4 regions of the Thalassobacillus hwangdonensis genome follow, and region 1 is predicted to be linked to each of the others. Evidence: riboswitches for the same ligand, from Rfam matches in the RefSeq annotation. Region 1 holds a riboswitch; each other region holds the start of a gene.
What was found. Region 1 has a riboswitch for cyclic di-GMP ahead of ACFQ2J_RS17845 (EAL domain-containing protein). Riboswitches for the same ligand answer to the same signal wherever they lie in the genome.

Region 1 (4,268 bases):
GACTTCGACTTCGTCTCCATCACGAACTTTCAGCGTAATCAACGCATTGTTGTCCTGATAATACTCTTCCACTGTATCTTCATTTGCCATTTCGAGTGGCACTTTCAAATCAACGACATCATCGAGCCACATTACTCCGCTGATGCCATCAATCGCTTCGAGATTCTTCTTATATTCAAGCGCTTCTGTGACGGACACATCTTTGACCATCATCCGCGCATTCGTCATCGGTTCGTCGAATTCTTCCTCCATCACATCCACTGCATTCATCGACGGCGAGTCTTCCGGCAGGTAGTCAGCCATATTGTAATTGACCGAGACCCCGAACTGCGCAATCGTGCTCAGTAATGTAAGGATGAAAAAGATAATCACAATGCTCTTTTTATGTTTTATGATTCGTGCTGCCCAATCTATAAGTCCTCATCCTCTCTTGCAAAACCGTAACTCACACTCTACTATTGTATTTGACACCGTGTTGGATATTCAACAAACAGTTTGCTATGATGCGTCAGTTTCCCAACACAACGATAGATAAGTGTTGGATTGTAACAAATTTTTAACAAAATGGAGGCAGGACGAATTGAGTGAAAAATTGGACCGCCGTAAGAAATACACGAGGAAAGTGCTGAAGGAAAGCCTGATTACTTTACTGGCAAACAAAACAATTTCTGATATTACTGTAAAAGAAGTGTGCGAGCTTGCCGATATCAACCGATCGACCTTCTACACCCACTACTCCGACCATTATGACCTGCTCAGTAAAATAGAAGAAGAAATAACCGAGGATATGAACAAATACCTTCACAGCTACAGCTATGAAATTGAAGAAGAGTCAATTCAGATGACCGAGAAAATTCTCGAATACGTGGTTGATAATAAAGTAATGTTCCAGACATTTTTGAAGCAGGATGCAGCCCCGACGTTTGAACAACGGATGATGGATTTGACACGAGGATTCATGATGAACAACTGGATGAAGGACCATTATCTGCAGGCGGATGAGTCTAGGTATTTGAGTTCCTTTGCCATCAGCGGCGCCATCCAGGTAATCAAGGATTGGCTTGAAAACGATTTGGACCAGTCTCCGAAGCAAATGGCTGTGCTGATCAATAACTTCATCAATTACGGATTTTCCTATCTTGATAAATGAAAACATCCAGAACCCGGGAGTTCTGGATGTTCTTTTATTACGCCCGCTTTCTGATCGTGTAAAGTGTAGCTCCCTGCACAATAAACGTAAGCAGGATCAGCACCCACATCGTATCCCGGTAAAAATCATAAGAGACTTCCGAAAAAGAATGCGCCGTTTCCAACAGCAGCCATCCGATTGGAAGGATCGGTGCTGAGAACATGTAAGACTTGTTCAGAATCGCCTGGCCTCGTTCATCTTTCCCTTCTTCTCCCCAAGACACCTTGAAGATGATATAAAGTGATACTAAAAATACCGGCATTAAAATGATTCCTGCGAAAATCATTCAATCTCCCTCCCCTTGTATTGAAATACTTCATTTATATCCTTTTCGAACAACTCTGCGATTTGAAACGCTAACTTGAGTGATGGATTGTAACGGTTTTTCTCCAATGAAACGACTGTTTGTCTGCTGACACCAAGCTTCTGGGCAACTTCCTTTTGCGACCACTTCTTCTCTGCACGAAAGACCGCAATACGATTCTCCAACTCTCCATTATCTTTAAGCACCATATGTTCAACTCCTCACGATGCTTATTGTAATATATTTTTTACATAGTGTCAAAAATATATTACATATTACCATAAAAAAATTCCCAACCATGTGGCTGGAAAGTTGACAGTACGCTCTATGATGAAAAATTATGCTTTCATGATGATCTGATTATGTAACTGGTCCAATTCCTGTGAAAGTTTGAGGACGATCGGGTCTTGAAATCCACGTTCCATCCCTTCCTGCATCATCCGGTGGCGTTTTCTTTCAAGCTCTCTCCGGATGGGGTCGTACAACTGAGGTTGAGCCATGCAACCTCCTCCTTTAATATCATACATAATTAAATTGTCCCTTTGCAATATTTTACATTATGGTATCATATTTCAATAAAAATTGGTACATTTCTAAAAAAATAATTCAAAAACAATGCCTTTATACCCATTAATTCCCATTAACAATATTAAAATAGTAATAAATACCCTTATATGGTTAGAAAATACCACACATAAGTAATAGATGTTATTTTACTAGTATAGTAATATGTACATATCGACGCATGTCGAAAGGAGGAGATTTATGTTGAAAGTGGTTAATGCTTACTTATTATCCCCGCAAGATATCAATGATCTGATCTACGCTATCGATACGACGATCAATCATGAGAATTTTTCTTCCGATCAAATCGACCGCCTTAAAAGTTTGAAGTTAGAATTCGCAATTAATGAAAAAGATATAGTTAACCATTCAGACTTCAGAAAAAGCTTAACTGCTAGAGAAGACGAAGTACTTTCCCACCTATTGAACGGAGCAAACTCGCTGAATATTTCAAAATCCCTTCATATTTCAGAACACACCGCAAAAGCCCACATCAAGAACATCTACAAAAAATTAGATGTGAATGGTAAATCTGAACTGATATTGCGATACACGTGAAATAAAGATACAACTAATATCCGCCCTACCGATAATGGCAAACCAGTTGAAAGGCTGGGACGCAAAACCACGGGTCTACAGATGTTCTATCTACGATAGCCGGGTTACCGAAGCATGGGAGACAAAGCAGTCTCTTATTTGAGACTGCTTTTTTTAATGAATAAAAAGGAGCGATTCAATGAAAACAGATTACATGCCGTTAACTGTCGCTGAAAGTTTTTATCATAATTACCAGCCGATCTTCAATCTTAGAACATGGAACAAAACAGGATACGAGGTTTTATTCCGCTCAAAGATTCACGCAACCCCAGTCAAAGCATTTCAAATTGCCAAAAAGGAAAAGAACCTCTTCAAACTGGATATCGAGTCGATAAAACTGGCTCTTCACAACCTATCGACTTTTCAACACATTCACAAAGGTGCCAAGTTGTTCATCAATGTCTATCCTTCCACGATACTTCATCCAGATTTCAACTTCTTCTTCAAAGAACATATTCACCCTTGTGTACAGAAAGATTCTCTCGTGTTTGAGTTGAACGAATCCGAAGAGTTGGATCACCCAGGTCCACTTGTAAAAAAATTAGATTCCTTAAAGAGTTCTGGCTTGAAAATAGCTATCGATGATTTCGGTGCTGGCAGGAGTGACATGATGAACCTGCTGGAATTGAACCCGGATTATATCAAAGTCGACCGTTATATTACTTCCGAACTCGATACATCACCGAAGAAACAGGAATTTCTTCAGTATTTAGTCAACTATAGCCGAAGATTCAACATTAAATTGATTTTAGAAGGGATTGAGACTTCAAAAGAACTTACGGTAGCCAAAATGCTTGGAGTAACGTATGCTCAAGGTTTCTTATTGGGAAAACCACAAAAGTTGATGTAATAGGAACGGAGGGGCCATGATGATTTGGTTAGTCAGTTATGGTTTAGTGGTTAGTTTGTTGATGTTGTTCCTGTTGCTGAAAGGTAATCGACTTTTTGTGAAAAAGAAAAAAGAAATCGTAGAATTGCAAAAGCAGCTTCAAACTATAAAGAAAGAACTCATGCCCGTAAAAGCAGGTACGAGGAGGAATTTCCGTTTAGAAGTCCCACAAATCCCTTGTACGATCGAGTTCGTTGACGTGGAGGAAGAAAGCCTGAAAAGACTGACGAATAGAAAAATCACTTCACACATTGAAGATATAAGCACATCTGGTTTAAAAATTACCTCACCATACAATTTGCCGATAAAGTCGAAGCTGAAAATAAAAGTCGTGTTTGAATTGAACAATGAAACCTTTGAACAATTCGGACTCCTTGTCAGGAAAGAAGAGCATATCCATCAAAAGATGAACCAATACGGAGTGCAGTTCATCAATGTATCGATGAAACAGCAACAGAGTATCATCTTACAGCTAAATAAGATTCAAGCTGAGCGAAGGCAAAAAAGAATTTCTTAGCGAATAAAAGGTGCTTCATGAGAAGCACCTTTTATTCTATTGCTTTTCCAACTGACCCGAACAACCTCATCTTTATTCTGATTGTTTCTTTCAGCTGTTCCCGCCCCAGACTTCCATATACGCTGGCATCATATAATCCTTTATCGTTTTCCAAACAATTTCGAACAGCTTTAGAAAAAGAAAGATGATTATCTGCATTCACATTAAT
Region 2 (4,268 bases), on a different contig from region 1:
AAGCCAGCGCACGACTCCCTCGCTCGTTAACAGCCCGCAATACGTATGCCCTGTATCATAAATCGGAAATTGAGCGACCTGATACCTGCTGAATCCCTCCAGCACATGGCTCACCAGCGAATCCTTCCGATAGTAAATCACCGGCTCAGAAGCTAACGTTAGCGCAAGTGGCGGCTGCTCAAGCGTATGGCTGATCTCTTCCAACGTCTCGACTACCTCCTCGTGCGGGGTGGCGATGAAGTAATCATCACGAACCCGTTCATGCACGATCGCATTGCGCAGCTTGGCGTACTGCTTTAACGTGTCGAAATGGAAGCGGATGATGCTGTGCTTTTGCTTCGACCGGTTCAGCAGCTCGGCGAAATTATCATTTTTCGGAAATTCGTTCAATTGCTTCAAACTTTGATGCACCTGATTGAAGGCAATTTCAAACCGCTCCGTAAGCCCCTCTCGATCCATCCAAACTCACCCCTTTTTCCCTATTATGCTCTGACATCCAACGGTCTATGTTACGATTAAAAGAAAGGAGTGGATCACATGAAAAAATTGCTGCTCACAGGCTTCGAGCCGTTCCTCGATTTTCCGGTCAACCCGACTCAGGAAATCGTACGAGCACTCGATCAGACGAAGATTAATGACCACCTAATCATCGGCCGTATCCTGCCCGTCGACTTCCAACAATCAGGAAAGCTGACCCTAGAATACATAAATGAAACACATCCAGACAAGGTGGTTGCGCTCGGTCTTGCTGCTGGCCGCCACAAAATCACACCGGAGCGGATTGCAATCAATTGCAACGACGGAGACAAGGATAACAGTGGTCACCGTCCAGAAGGCGAGCCGATCATCGAGGACGGTCCCGATGGCACTTTTTCAACACTGCCAATTAAACAAATCACAGAAATCCTCAACACCAACGGGTACCCTGCCGAAATATCCAATTCCGCAGGCACGTACCTATGCAATAACGTAATGTACCATATTCTACAGGAACCACTGGAAGCGGCTGGGTTCATTCATATTCCTGCTTCGCACGACCTCGCGATTAGGCACGGCAGAATTCCGAGCTGGTCCCAGACGGATCTCACCGAAGCTATAAAACTGGCTATCACAACGATGACTGCTAAATAAAATAGGTCGGGACCTTATCCCGACCTTAACTGAATCCTCCACCATCTTAAACCTCAATAACAAGAGACCAAAACCTTCCCAAATAAAATATTTACAGGAATAACGAACAAGTGGTTTATATTTCCAAATTAGTGGTACATACGACTATACCATGCAACAATGACCCTATATCTCACATGCTTATGCTCCAAAAGTTATTGTTCACTTTTTTTCAGAAATCTCCTTGAAGTAAAAGTGGCGCAAACCCTTGTCACCACTGAGTTTATCAAGCATCGGTCGTACCAGTGTAAGCGATCTGACATAAATCACCAAAAATAGAACTGATTAAGATACAAATTGCAACACATAAATGCATGGTGTATACAGTATATTTTTCTTACGCGATAGTACTGATTCTCCAGAAAAAAGGCAAACCCCTTGAAAAAGGGAGGCGCAAAGTTGCAGGCCTAAGGTATACATAACGAACAACGGCACACGGGAACCGAACTATGGCGGCTGGACTACCTGGAAGACTCGAATGGAGGACGGTATCGGTATGATGAATTCGAACAAACAGTGTGATCAGTTGGATGAAGAGTGGGTAGCATTGATGAAGATCGCCAAGTCAGTAGGGTTCAAAAAAGAAGAAGTCGCGCAATTCATCAACAAAGGGAGGGTAGCAGTAGAGAACGGAAAATAAATATTTTGTAAAAATTGTACTTAATATAGAACGCTTTTCTATTTTGTGATATAATCGCAAGTAGAAAGCAGGTGAGTGGATATGATTGGAGAACGTATCAAAAAAGTACGTAAAGATAGAGGGTTGTCGCTGACGGTTCTTGCCGAACGCGCAGGTGTCGCAAAATCCTATTTAAGTTCGATCGAAAGGAATCTTCAATCCAATCCGTCGATTCAATTCCTAGAGAAGGTATCAGCGGAACTGAACGTTTCCATCCACTATTTATTGCACGGAGATCAGGAAGAAGCGCAGCTTGACGAAGACTGGATGAAACTCGTCAAAGATGCGATGGACTCCGGCATTTCGAAAGACGAATTCAAAGAGTTCCTCGAATTCAATAAGTGGAAATTGAACAAATAAAGGAAAACCTGTCTGAGGTTATGTGACGTTGCTTCAGACAGGTTTTCCTTTTATTATGTGGGTCGCCGGAAAATATGGTAGAGTCGCCGGTAAGTGTGGTTGACTCGCCGGAAACCCGGAGAACTCGCCGGAACCGGCGCAAGTAGCGGTTTTTCTGACATTCACAAGCTGATCTGATGGGGGTCGCCGGAAAAATGGCAAAGTCGCCGGTAAGTGTGGTTGACTCGCCGGAAAACCAGCAAACTCGCCGGAACCACCCCCAGCAGCCAGGATATACAGACAAGCACTCATCAAAAAAACAACTTGATCAAACGTTTGATCAAGTGAATAGAATACATAAGCAAGGTGGTTATCATGAAAAACTCACTCTACTGGTGGCTCGCCCCAATCGCATGGATGGGAGTCATCTTCTACGCATCCTCACAGCCATATCAGGAGCAGGATCTCAAGCCATTCCTGTCCAATTACATCGACGTATCCTTTCTCGCTCCATACCTTGACTGGATCCGCTTCACCTATCACCATTCAGAGGTCAGCGTGGCCGAACTCGGTACTGCCGGATTCATTGAATTTTTCATTCGAAAAGGCGCTCATGTAACAGTATTCATGATTCTTTTCCTTCTTTTCTATCTGGCATTAACGAAATCAGCATTCCAAAAACCGATTCTAACCGCGCTCACCCTTACTGTTCTTTATGCAGCACTTGACGAAATGCATCAGGGGATGACACCGAACCGCACGCCTTACATTGGTGATGTGGTGCTGGATACGATTGGAGCTTTGATTGGAGTTGGATTAATTCTATTGATTTCAAAGAGGAAGAAAGACCCGATTTCCAAAAAATGAAATAAAATGCTGAAAATCTTATAATTCGACATTATTTTCCTTGTTTTTGTGATAAATTGGAACTATTATCTATTTAAACGACAACCTACAAATATAATCGGGCCACACCGAATAATAGAACAAGTAATCTGACGAATTTTTAGATTACTAGTATAAATGTCTTTTAATAGGGAATGGGAACAATACGTGTCTATAAAGTACGGAATAAGCACAGGGAAGGTGTAAGTAATGGGGAATGAAAATGAGTTGTATGAACTGCTTTCGAAGATCGTCAATATGGCAGAGTCCGAAGAAGTGAAATCCTGCCAAGACGTCATCAATATCTTTGAAAACGAATTCCAGTTCAATAAAGCATGATTATAGGAAGAACGATGAATGAACGATGAATGATTGTAAGGAAGCATCCACCGCAGTTCAATGAAGGTAGATGCTTTTAAACTTGCCTTGATTTGCCTATACTAAGTTCAAGTAGCGGGGCAATTTCCCTGCTTTCATTATTAGACAAAAACCCTCAATAATAGAACAGCTTTATGATTATGACAAAATCGGTTAAAATATAGAAGGTTCGACAATATTTTACTATGAGATAAAGAGGGGTTTCTTTATGGTTAGTATCAGCAACCTCCTGATAGGGCTGATGATTTCGTTTACGACCAGTTTTCTTCTGACCTTTCCGGTACGTAAGCTTGCATATAGATTGAAAGTGATGGATTATCCTGAACTTAGAAAAATACATACGAAAATCACACCGCGCATGGGTGGACTTGCTATCTTCTTCGGGGTAGTCGCCGGAATGATCTATTTACAACCGACTATTCCTCATTTCTTATCGATCTGTCTTGGAGCGGTCGTCATCATGCTTACTGGTCTATTGGATGATCGTTATCAGTTGAGGCCGCTAGTGAAACTGACAGGGCAGATCATTGCCGCTGTTCTGCTGCTGTCCTCGGGGCTGATCATTGAGAAGATAACGATCCCCTTGATTGGTGTCATTCCTTTGAATTATTTCGTTGGAGTGATCCTGACTTTCTTTTGGATCATCGGTGTGACGAATGCAATTAACTTGATCGACGGATTGGATGGCCTGGCTACAGGGGTGACGACCATTGCCTTATCCAGCATACTCGTAATGGCTTTCATCGATCAGCATGCCTTTGTTATTATGATATGTATTACATTGATCGGTAGTAATCTCGGCTTTCTGCCGCATAAC
Region 3 (4,268 bases), on a different contig from region 1:
AAAGGGCAGCGAAAACTGGCTGGTTCTGTTTATAAAACAGTTACTGAAAAACGGAAGTTATTTGCTCAGGCACCGACAGGAATAGGGAAAACGATTTCCACCCTTTTTCCGGCAATTAAGGCAATGGAGGGAGAAGGCGTAGAAAGGCTTTTCTATCTAACTGCTAAGACAGTCACTAGAATGACTGGAGAAGAAGCGCTCGAACGTCTGGCAGCACAAGGTCTGCGGCTGCGATCGGTCACTTTGACGGCAAAAGATAAAATTTGCTTTAAAGAAGAAACAATCTGTCAGCCGGATTACTGCGAATTTGCAGATGGATACTATGACCGGATCAATGGGGCGATTGTAGACATCCTCATGAACGAAACACAAATGACTCGAAACGTCGTGGAATCTTACGCTCGTAAGCATCGGATTTGTCCGTTCGAATTTTCCATTGATCTTGCTTATGCAGTGGATGTGATCATTTGTGATTATAATTACATCTTCGATCCTAGAGTAGCTTTAAAACGATTGATGTCGGAGGACAAGAAGCACACTGCTATTCTTGTAGATGAAGCGCATAATCTGGTGGAGCGGTCACGTGAGATGTATTCTGCCGTACTGACAAAGGATGAGTTCGTTCGTTTAAAACAAATGGACGGTATGGATGAATCATTGAATCAAGTGGTGGACGCGATCGAAAGTGAATTTAGAAATCTAAATGCCAACCATGATGCTGAAGGGTTTGTCCACGATGAAGTTCCTGGTCCCTTGGAGGAAAGCTTGGACCGCTTCATTACGGAAGCGGATAGTGTGCTGCGAGAGATGGAGGAAGATGCTGAAGAATTGTTGAGCTGCTATTTCAATGTCCAAAACTTCATGAAGATTCTTCAGCTTGTTGACGATCATTATGTCATCTTTGGACAGAAAGGGAACGAGAACGGTTCCATCCATCTCTACTGTCTCGATCCTTCATTGTTAGTAGGGAAAATCAGCTCAGGATTTGCATCCTCCATTTTCTTCTCGGCTACCTTGTCTCCTTTTGGTTATTACAAGGATATGCTTGGAGGAGCGAAAGAGGACTATATTCTGAAGCTTCCATCCCCTTATGCAAAGGAACAAATGCAGATCAACATCTTTCCTTTATCGACGAGGTATAAAGATAGAGAAAGGACGAGCATGCTTCTGGCGATGGCGTTGTACGATATGGTAAGTGAAACGAGTGGGAATCACTTATTCTTTTTCCCTTCCTATCACTATATGGAACAAGTCTATCGGGAATGGTTGCGTCTCGGGGTTGAGGCGGACACAATCATTCAGGATTTCGGCATGTCGGAAAATGAACGAGACAGTTTTCTGGCTGCATTTCAGCCGGACCTGAACAAACCATTGGTAGGATTCGCAGTCCTTGGTGGCGTGTTTTCGGAAGGTGTCGATCTTCGGGGTGAACGATTGAATGGAGTTGCAGTCGTGGGAATCGGACTTGCTCCAAGGTCATTTGAAAAGGAACTGATTAAAGAATATTTTAACGAAAAAGGGAAGAACGGGTATGATTATGCTTATGTGTATCCAGGGATGAACAAAGTACTTCAGGCAGGAGGGCGTTTGATCCGCTCTGAGGAGGATAAAGGGAAGATTCTCCTGGTGGATGATCGTTTTCTAACTAACAAATATAATTACCTGCTACCTGAAGAGTGGAAGCATTACACGGTCATTCGCTGATTTGCGACAACATTTCCCGGGAAATAGGAAACGAAATTAGACCAATTTCAACTTTTTTCGGTTTTTTTTAAAATTTAAGTGATTCTTTACTATCATGCCTAATATCCTGAAAAACCAATTTTAAATTGAAATATATGTTAAATAAATAGATAAAAAAGAATGGTTAATAAAATGGTTGCGATGTCGGTATAGTATAAAATAATTATCTAAATATTCTGAATTATATAAAGCTACCAGTGTGCAATTGGAGATATGTGTGTCTATTGTCCGATTCCTTTTTTGCTAGATCGTTTATATGATGAACGCAAGAGATCAGTCGGAAGACTTATAAACTGTATCTCGATAAAGGCAAAACTGATGAAAGTCAGTGACGCAAAGCTATAGGGGCTAACGTGCATATGCACTAAGCCAGCCAGCTATCGAAGGATCCAGGGGCATACTGGTTTATACATAACAAAGGAAGAAGGAAGCATTTTGTATTTTGTATGGCTTCTTTCGTTCGCGGTTTGTGTATGGCTGGTAACATAACCTCGCCTTCGGTAAGGCAGGGTTATTTTTTTTTGAAATGGAGGTGAAAGGTTGAAGGTAGTGAACCTGAGTAACGAACAACTACTTGCTGGTGAAACTCGTCAGGCATATCGGTTCTTTCAGCGACTGAGAGGCTTGATGTTTACAGGCCAACTTAACTCAGGAGCCGGATTGCATATTAAGCCCTGCAGATCCATTCATACTTTCTTCATGAATTACCCGATCGATGTTGTGTATGTGAATGAATTGAATGTAGTCATTGCAATTGATGAGTCGATGGAACCAGGTAAGCTTGGAAAGGTCTATGCTGATGCAGCTTCCGTAGTGGAGCTTCCAGTCGGTACTGTAAAAAAAACGATGACGAAACAGGGGCATTCCCTTGATTTCGTAAATAATTGAGGAGGAATTGGAATGGTAGAAAAAATGAAAAATCTAGTAGTCGAAGAAGAAGGTCAGGGAATGACAGAATACGGGCTTGTACTAGGGATTATCGCAGTTGCGGTTGTTGGTACACTGGCAGTTCTACGTGATGAAATCGTATCGTTGTTCACAAATGCTAAAGATGCAATCGTCGGAACAGAAAGCGGAGATTCTTCTGCAGGTAGTTGATTGAAATGATCAGAAAACTCTTGTTGGATGAGGGTGGCCAAGGGATGTCCGAGTACGGGTTGGTTATTTCATTTATTGCCTTTAGTGCATTCGTGACAATCATTGTCCTTCGAGAAAATATCGTAACAATGTTCAAGGAGGCAATCGGTGTCGTCTCCGAAGGGAACAACGTCTTACATCCTTAGTAAACAGCACTTATATTATTTTCGTACGTCAGCCTTACGTGTCCGAATGCGTGAGGCTCTTCTTTTACTAAATCGTTTCATTTTAGAGAGGTGATAGGGATGGATCTCCTGGATATGATCTTGATCCTTCTTCTGATTGTATGCGTGATCACGGATATCCGAAGCCGGAAAATCTATAATAAAGTTCTCTTTCCAACATTCCTGCTTGCATTGACGCTACATCTTGTGCAGTCAGGACTTCCCGGATTTAGCAACAGTATCCTCGGGTTACTTACAGGATTAGGCTTGCTGCTCATTCCTTACTTGATGGGAGGGATGGGGGCTGGAGATGTGAAGCTCCTCGCTGTCATAGGGGCGATTAAAGGCGTCGGTTTCGTATTGGTATCAGCCTTATATATGGCATTGGTAGGCGGCGTTCTGGCATTATGTATTTTACTTTTCCGAAGAGGGGTGACGTCACGTTTGAGGGGGATCATTTACTGGCTTTGGGGCTGGAAAAATGGAGCGAAACTCTCTCTTGGAATTAATAAAGACGACTATAAAGCTACCTACCCTTATGGGGTTGCTATTGCGATTGGCACGTTGATCAGCTTTGGTCTCGATGGAGAGATTTTTCTATGATAAAAGATGAAAAGGGACAATCCCTTGTTGAACTGGCACTAATCCTTCCGGTACTATTGCTGCTTTTAGTGGGAATCATCGATTTCGGGCGCATGCTCTATTCTTACACTCATCTTCATATGGCTTCTCAGGAAGCCGTCCGTGTAGGAGGATTGGGTGGAGATGATCAGGAAATCGGTGTCTTTGCGAGGGACTATATTACATTTGAAGATAAGGACGCATTAGTCGTCGACATTTCCCCTGGTGACAGCGTCAGAAAATCAGGAGAATATGTGGAAGTGACATTGAAGTACCCATTTGAGATGGTGACCCCGATCATTGATCATTTTTTCACAGACCCCTTATGGATTGAGACTAGTTCAACGATCAGGGTCGAATGAGGAGTGATGTGATGAGGGCGTTTTTAAAAAAACAGTCTGGTGATGCATTGATTTTGACAGCGCTGGCATTGATGGTGCTACTAGTCGCTGTTGGGCTCGTTATTGATGGTGGAATGATCTTCATGAATAAGAGCCACTTGCAGAAAACGGCGAATGCCGCTGTGCTCTCAGGAGCGCAGGAGCTTACATTTGACGTAGAGGAAGCAGAACAAATAGTAAATGAAGTCGTGGACAAGCATGA
Region 4 (4,268 bases), on a different contig from region 1:
TTGACAAAATCAATGCGTATCAACAGGAAATCCGCTCCTCCCTTACTGCTTTACAATAAGAAAGAGACTGGCCAGCTGGTCAGTCTCTTTTCATTATCGAATCTCGGCAATTACATGATCAATCATGGCACCAGCGATGTCTGCACCTGTGCAATCCGTAATGTTTTTAATGTGGGAGTTCCCGTTAATTTCACAAATGATCGGCTGATTTTCTTTCCCGAACAGAAGGTCAACCCCGGCGAAGTCAAGCCCAAGCTCCTTACTAGCACGGATAGCCAACTGTATTTGTTCATCCGTTGGTTGATAGGTTCGCATGATGCCACCATTGGTGATATTCGCCCGAAAGTCATCGTTACCAGAAGTCCTGAGCATTGATGCAGCCGGCTGATTACCGACAATATTGATACGCACGTCGCGGCCGTTGCTGGATGCGATGAATTCCTGGAACATGAACGGCTTATGCTGGAACACCTGAGCCTTCTCCACTAATTCTTGTGCGGAATGAGCAAGAAACACTTGCTTTCCGAAAGATCCGTAACAACCCTTAATAATCATGGGAAATGCTAGCTCATCAACTACTCTCTCAATAAAATCCCTATACAAACCCTCGGACTGATTGAAGTTGACCGGTGCCAGAATCGTTTTCGGCATTGGTAAACCGCAATCATTCAGACGAATATGGGTCAGCGCTTTATTTGCAGTATGTTCAATTGCTTCCGATGAATTGAAAACACGAACGCCCAAGCTCTCCAAGTACTTTGCCAGAAATACATCATTGTTCCAAGAAATAACGAAATCAGGTTTTGTATTCTTACTCTCTTCTTTATGTAAGACATAAAACAAATCAATATCTGTTTTAATCGTCAGAGAAATGTTTCTTAGATTTGCAGCTTTCTGAAGTAAGTCGTAATTGTCCTGAAACTTTTTAGATGAAGCAGTAAAACTATTTACAATCAGCCAGCCTAGCATGTAAGATGCCTCCCTGAATTAACTACTATTCACAGTATAGTAGAAATAGAAGTCAATTGATATCACCTCTCTCCACTGAAAATTAAAAAGCGCTTGGGAGAAGTCATATCCTCACAAGCGCTTTTTACAAAGCCAATTATTAAATCATCCTTACATCAATCGTCGTCTCACTGTTCATCGTCATCTTCATCTTCGTCATCTTCATCGTCATCACGGCGATCTCTGTCATCGTCCTCGTCTTCATCTTCATCCTGGTCATCATCGTCGTCGCGGCGATCTCTGTCATCGTCCTCGTCTTCATCTTCATCCTGGTCATCATCATCGTCGCGGCGATCTCTGTCATCATCATCGTCTTCATCTTCACCCTGGTCATCATCGTCGTCGCGGCGATCTCTGTCATCGTCCTCGTCTTCATCTTCGTCCTGGTCATCATCGTCGTCGCGGCGATCTCTGTCATCGTCCTCGTCTTCATCTTCGTCCTGGTCATCATCGTCGTCGCGGCGATCTCTGTCATCGTCCTCGTCTTCATCTTCGTCCTGGTCATCATCGTCATCGCGGCGATCTCTGTCATCATCTTTATCTTCGTTACGATCTACTCGATTTTGGTCACGATCTCTATTACTGTTCTTTTCTTCTTTTTGTTCCTCATCATCATTACTATCGTCGTTCTTTTCTTCGTCTTCATCCTCAGCCGAGCCTTTTGAGGTCTTGGAGTCAAGCAGTACTTTTTGATGCTGAGCCAACGCTTTTTCCAAACCTTTCTTCGCCTCTTCAGGCAAGTCATCTCTTTGAAGAAGGGCATCAATTTGTTTTGTACCTTTAGTCAAAGACTCCAGTGCTTCATCCAGTGAATCATCTTCAATCGTTTCCGAATCACTTCCATCCTTCAGTACAGTGACACTTTCCTCTTTTTGATCGATGAGATTTTCCAATTCATCAATCAATTGTAAGGCAAGCTCTTCTTCCCCACGTTCCAATGCAGTCTCTATTTCATTCATTCGCTTTTCGGCAAATTCATTCAATAAGTGCACTTTTTCCTTTTGATCCTTTGTTAATTCAAAAGTGGACTCTTCCATAAAACGTATCGTTTGATAAAACTCAGACTGAATATCGGTCTGTCCTTCTTCAGCAGACACACCTGTCATCCCGATTGAAAATACCAGACTGAAAGCAGCGCCTACACTTAACACTTTTCTCATTATAAATCCCCCTTATTTTAGATGGACTTCATCCAAGAATTTTTTGATCTCATTCTCTTTCTTCTCATAAGCTGAGAGAGGTGAAATGAACGTAAATACATATGTAAATTCTCGATGTTTCTTTATATAAATATCTGTTCTCATCTTTTCATTCAATCCAGAGATAAAAGAAATAGAAGCCTTATCATCTTGAACCACATCTACTTTACCCGCTCCATCTTTCAACTCATCTTTGATGTTTTCGAAAGATTTAGTTGTTTCGGTTACGGTTACAATTGCTTTCGATTGATTGTTGGTGAATTTCGCATGAAGTCTACCTTCGTCTGTCTCTTTTTCAAGTAACCAGCCTTCCATTTCCCCAACAGATAAATGATAAGAAGTATTTTCGTATAAGACCGATTCTTTACTCTCTTTAGAAGAATTCCCTTGTTTGCCTTGCACCTCCTCAGGCGAATTACATGCACTTAATGTAAATAACAACAAAATACTTACGATAAAGCTGCGGAATCTCAAATCCTAACCTCCTTTGTATTGAAAAAATAAATAAACCTATCCAATTACATGGATAGGTTTACACGTAATTGGCAGCTGGCAAGCATAGATAAACACCTTTAGCCCCTGTAGCTTTGCGTCCCTACTTTTCAATAGGTTTGCCTTTGTCGAATATATGAAGTTGATAATCTAATAATACCATAATTACCTTTGATGCTTTATCTAATTATGCCTAAATCAGGAATATAAACCCGAATAATTGGACTAATCAGGAAAATATACACACCTAATACCCTATCGTAAATTGCGATCAAAAAGTGCTAAGCGTATAGAGATTGTAAGTATTAAGAGTCAGTCGCCGGTAAATTTCAGATGGCGCCGGAAAAATCCGGAAGTTGCCGGTAAAGGTGAGCAAGTGGCCGGTAAATTCAAAAACTCGCCGGCAACCTTTTAAGACTCGCTGGAAAGCAGATTACACTTGGCTCACAAAAAAATGCTAAGCGCTTACGCTTAGCATTTTACATTAAAATACGTGCTGAGTCGCTATCCAATCCTGATAGTTCTTTACTGTAGGTACGTTCGACACTTCATATGGTAAGTATTTCATAGCGTGTGAGGTATTGAATAGTACGACTTCGTCATCTTCAGAGAGCCAGCCTTCTTCTACCAACCGTTTGAATCCTGCCATCGTCGCGGATCCTTCCGGTGATGAAGAAACTCCATACTTACCGAAGTAAGACTGCGCATCTTTGATTTCTTCTTTGGTAACCGCAACAGCTGTCCCATTAGAATCACGTAGGATAGAAGTGATCAGTTCCCCATCCGGAGGGCTTGGTACTCGCATGCCGGTCGGGTTGGACACGACTCCATAGGTTTGTGCAGAGAATGGACTTTCAGTTTCAATCGAAGTAACAATAGGCTGACAGCCATCTTCCTGCACGCTGACGATTTTCGGAAGATCTCCTTCAATGAACCCAAGCTCTTTCAGCTGCAGAAACGCATTCCACATCCCGATGACACCGGATCCACCGCCTGTCGGGTAGATGATTACGTCTGGCAGGTTCCAATCAAATTGTTCTGCCAATTCCAATCCCATCGTCTTTTTTCCTTCAGCTCTTCCCGGTTCCTTCAATGTGCCGACATTGTGCCAGCCCTGCTCTTTTTTTCCGTCCTGGATCAGCTTTCCAGCATCCTGGATCAAACCATCCACCAAAAACGTATGAGCACCGTGCAGCATGCATTCTTCCACAATCAGGCCTGGGCAATCCTTAGGCACGAACGCATATGCTTCCATTCCAGCGTAGCCCGCATATGCAGCTAGTGCTGAAGCGGCATTCCCATTAGAATTCACGGCAACTTTTTTGACCCCATACTCATTTGCTACAGACACTGCTGCTGATGATCCGCGTGATTTGAAGCTGCCAGTCGGGTTCTGTTCTTCCCGCTTCACCCACAACTTTTTGACAGGATATTCTTTCTCCGCTTCTTCAAGGCGGACGAGCGGCGTCCAGCCTTCCCCTAAGGAAATGACATTTTCCATATGTTCGACAGGGAGAAGCTCTTTATATCTCCACATAGAAGGAACCCGTTCTTTCAGGCTTTCTTTCG

Region 2: it holds a riboswitch for cyclic di-GMP, as region 1 does, so the genes downstream of both, ACFQ2J_RS13165 (anti-repressor SinI family protein) here and ACFQ2J_RS17845 (EAL domain-containing protein) in region 1, are expected to answer to the same signal.
Region 3: it holds a riboswitch for cyclic di-GMP, as region 1 does, so the genes downstream of both, ACFQ2J_RS12100 (DUF192 domain-containing protein) here and ACFQ2J_RS17845 (EAL domain-containing protein) in region 1, are expected to answer to the same signal.
Region 4: it holds a riboswitch for cyclic di-GMP, as region 1 does, so the genes downstream of both, ACFQ2J_RS13595 (hypothetical protein) here and ACFQ2J_RS17845 (EAL domain-containing protein) in region 1, are expected to answer to the same signal.

What each region holds. Positions count from the first base shown of each region.
Region 1 covers NZ_JBHTKL010000006.1:447,212-451,479, forward strand. Annotated here, with positions in the region: gene ACFQ2J_RS17815 (efflux RND transporter permease subunit) at 1-303, opposite strand, end outside; gene ACFQ2J_RS17820 (TetR/AcrR family transcriptional regulator) at 581-1,150, shown strand; gene ACFQ2J_RS17825 (hypothetical protein) at 1,188-1,475, opposite strand; gene ACFQ2J_RS17830 (helix-turn-helix transcriptional regulator) at 1,472-1,702, opposite strand; gene ACFQ2J_RS17835 (Spo0E family sporulation regulatory protein-aspartic acid phosphatase) at 1,832-1,993, opposite strand; gene ACFQ2J_RS17840 (response regulator transcription factor) at 2,259-2,615, shown strand; cyclic di-GMP riboswitch class I at 2,642-2,727, shown strand; gene ACFQ2J_RS17845 (EAL domain-containing protein) at 2,794-3,504, shown strand; gene ACFQ2J_RS17850 (PilZ domain-containing protein) at 3,524-4,060, shown strand; gene fba (class II fructose-1,6-bisphosphate aldolase) at 4,092-4,268, opposite strand, start outside.
Region 2 covers NZ_JBHTKL010000005.1:730,290-734,557, forward strand. Annotated here, with positions in the region: gene ACFQ2J_RS13155 (CBS domain-containing protein) at 1-459, opposite strand, end outside; gene ACFQ2J_RS13160 (pyroglutamyl-peptidase I) at 538-1,131, shown strand; cyclic di-GMP riboswitch class I at 1,529-1,639, shown strand; gene ACFQ2J_RS13165 (anti-repressor SinI family protein) at 1,667-1,810, shown strand; gene ACFQ2J_RS13170 (helix-turn-helix domain-containing protein) at 1,892-2,209, shown strand; gene ACFQ2J_RS13175 (VanZ family protein) at 2,564-3,055, shown strand; gene ACFQ2J_RS13180 (hypothetical protein) at 3,284-3,412, shown strand; gene ACFQ2J_RS13185 (glycosyltransferase family 4 protein) at 3,660-4,268, shown strand, end outside.
Region 3 covers NZ_JBHTKL010000005.1:515,746-520,013, forward strand. Annotated here, with positions in the region: gene ACFQ2J_RS12095 (helicase C-terminal domain-containing protein) at 1-1,704, shown strand, start outside; cyclic di-GMP riboswitch class I at 2,042-2,128, shown strand; gene ACFQ2J_RS12100 (DUF192 domain-containing protein) at 2,293-2,631, shown strand; gene ACFQ2J_RS12105 (Flp family type IVb pilin) at 2,644-2,841, shown strand; gene ACFQ2J_RS12110 (Flp family type IVb pilin) at 2,847-3,026, shown strand; gene ACFQ2J_RS12115 (A24 family peptidase) at 3,126-3,647, shown strand; gene ACFQ2J_RS12120 (TadE/TadG family type IV pilus assembly protein) at 3,644-4,027, shown strand; gene ACFQ2J_RS12125 (TadE/TadG family type IV pilus assembly protein) at 4,039-4,268, shown strand, end outside.
Region 4 covers NZ_JBHTKL010000005.1:829,454-833,721, reverse strand. Annotated here, with positions in the region: gene ACFQ2J_RS13610 (hypothetical protein) at 1-59, shown strand, start outside; gene ACFQ2J_RS13605 (ATP-grasp domain-containing protein) at 94-969, opposite strand; gene ACFQ2J_RS13600 (DUF5667 domain-containing protein) at 1,137-2,168, opposite strand; gene ACFQ2J_RS13595 (hypothetical protein) at 2,181-2,681, opposite strand; cyclic di-GMP riboswitch class I at 2,749-2,833, opposite strand; gene ACFQ2J_RS13590 (threonine synthase) at 3,184-4,268, opposite strand, start outside.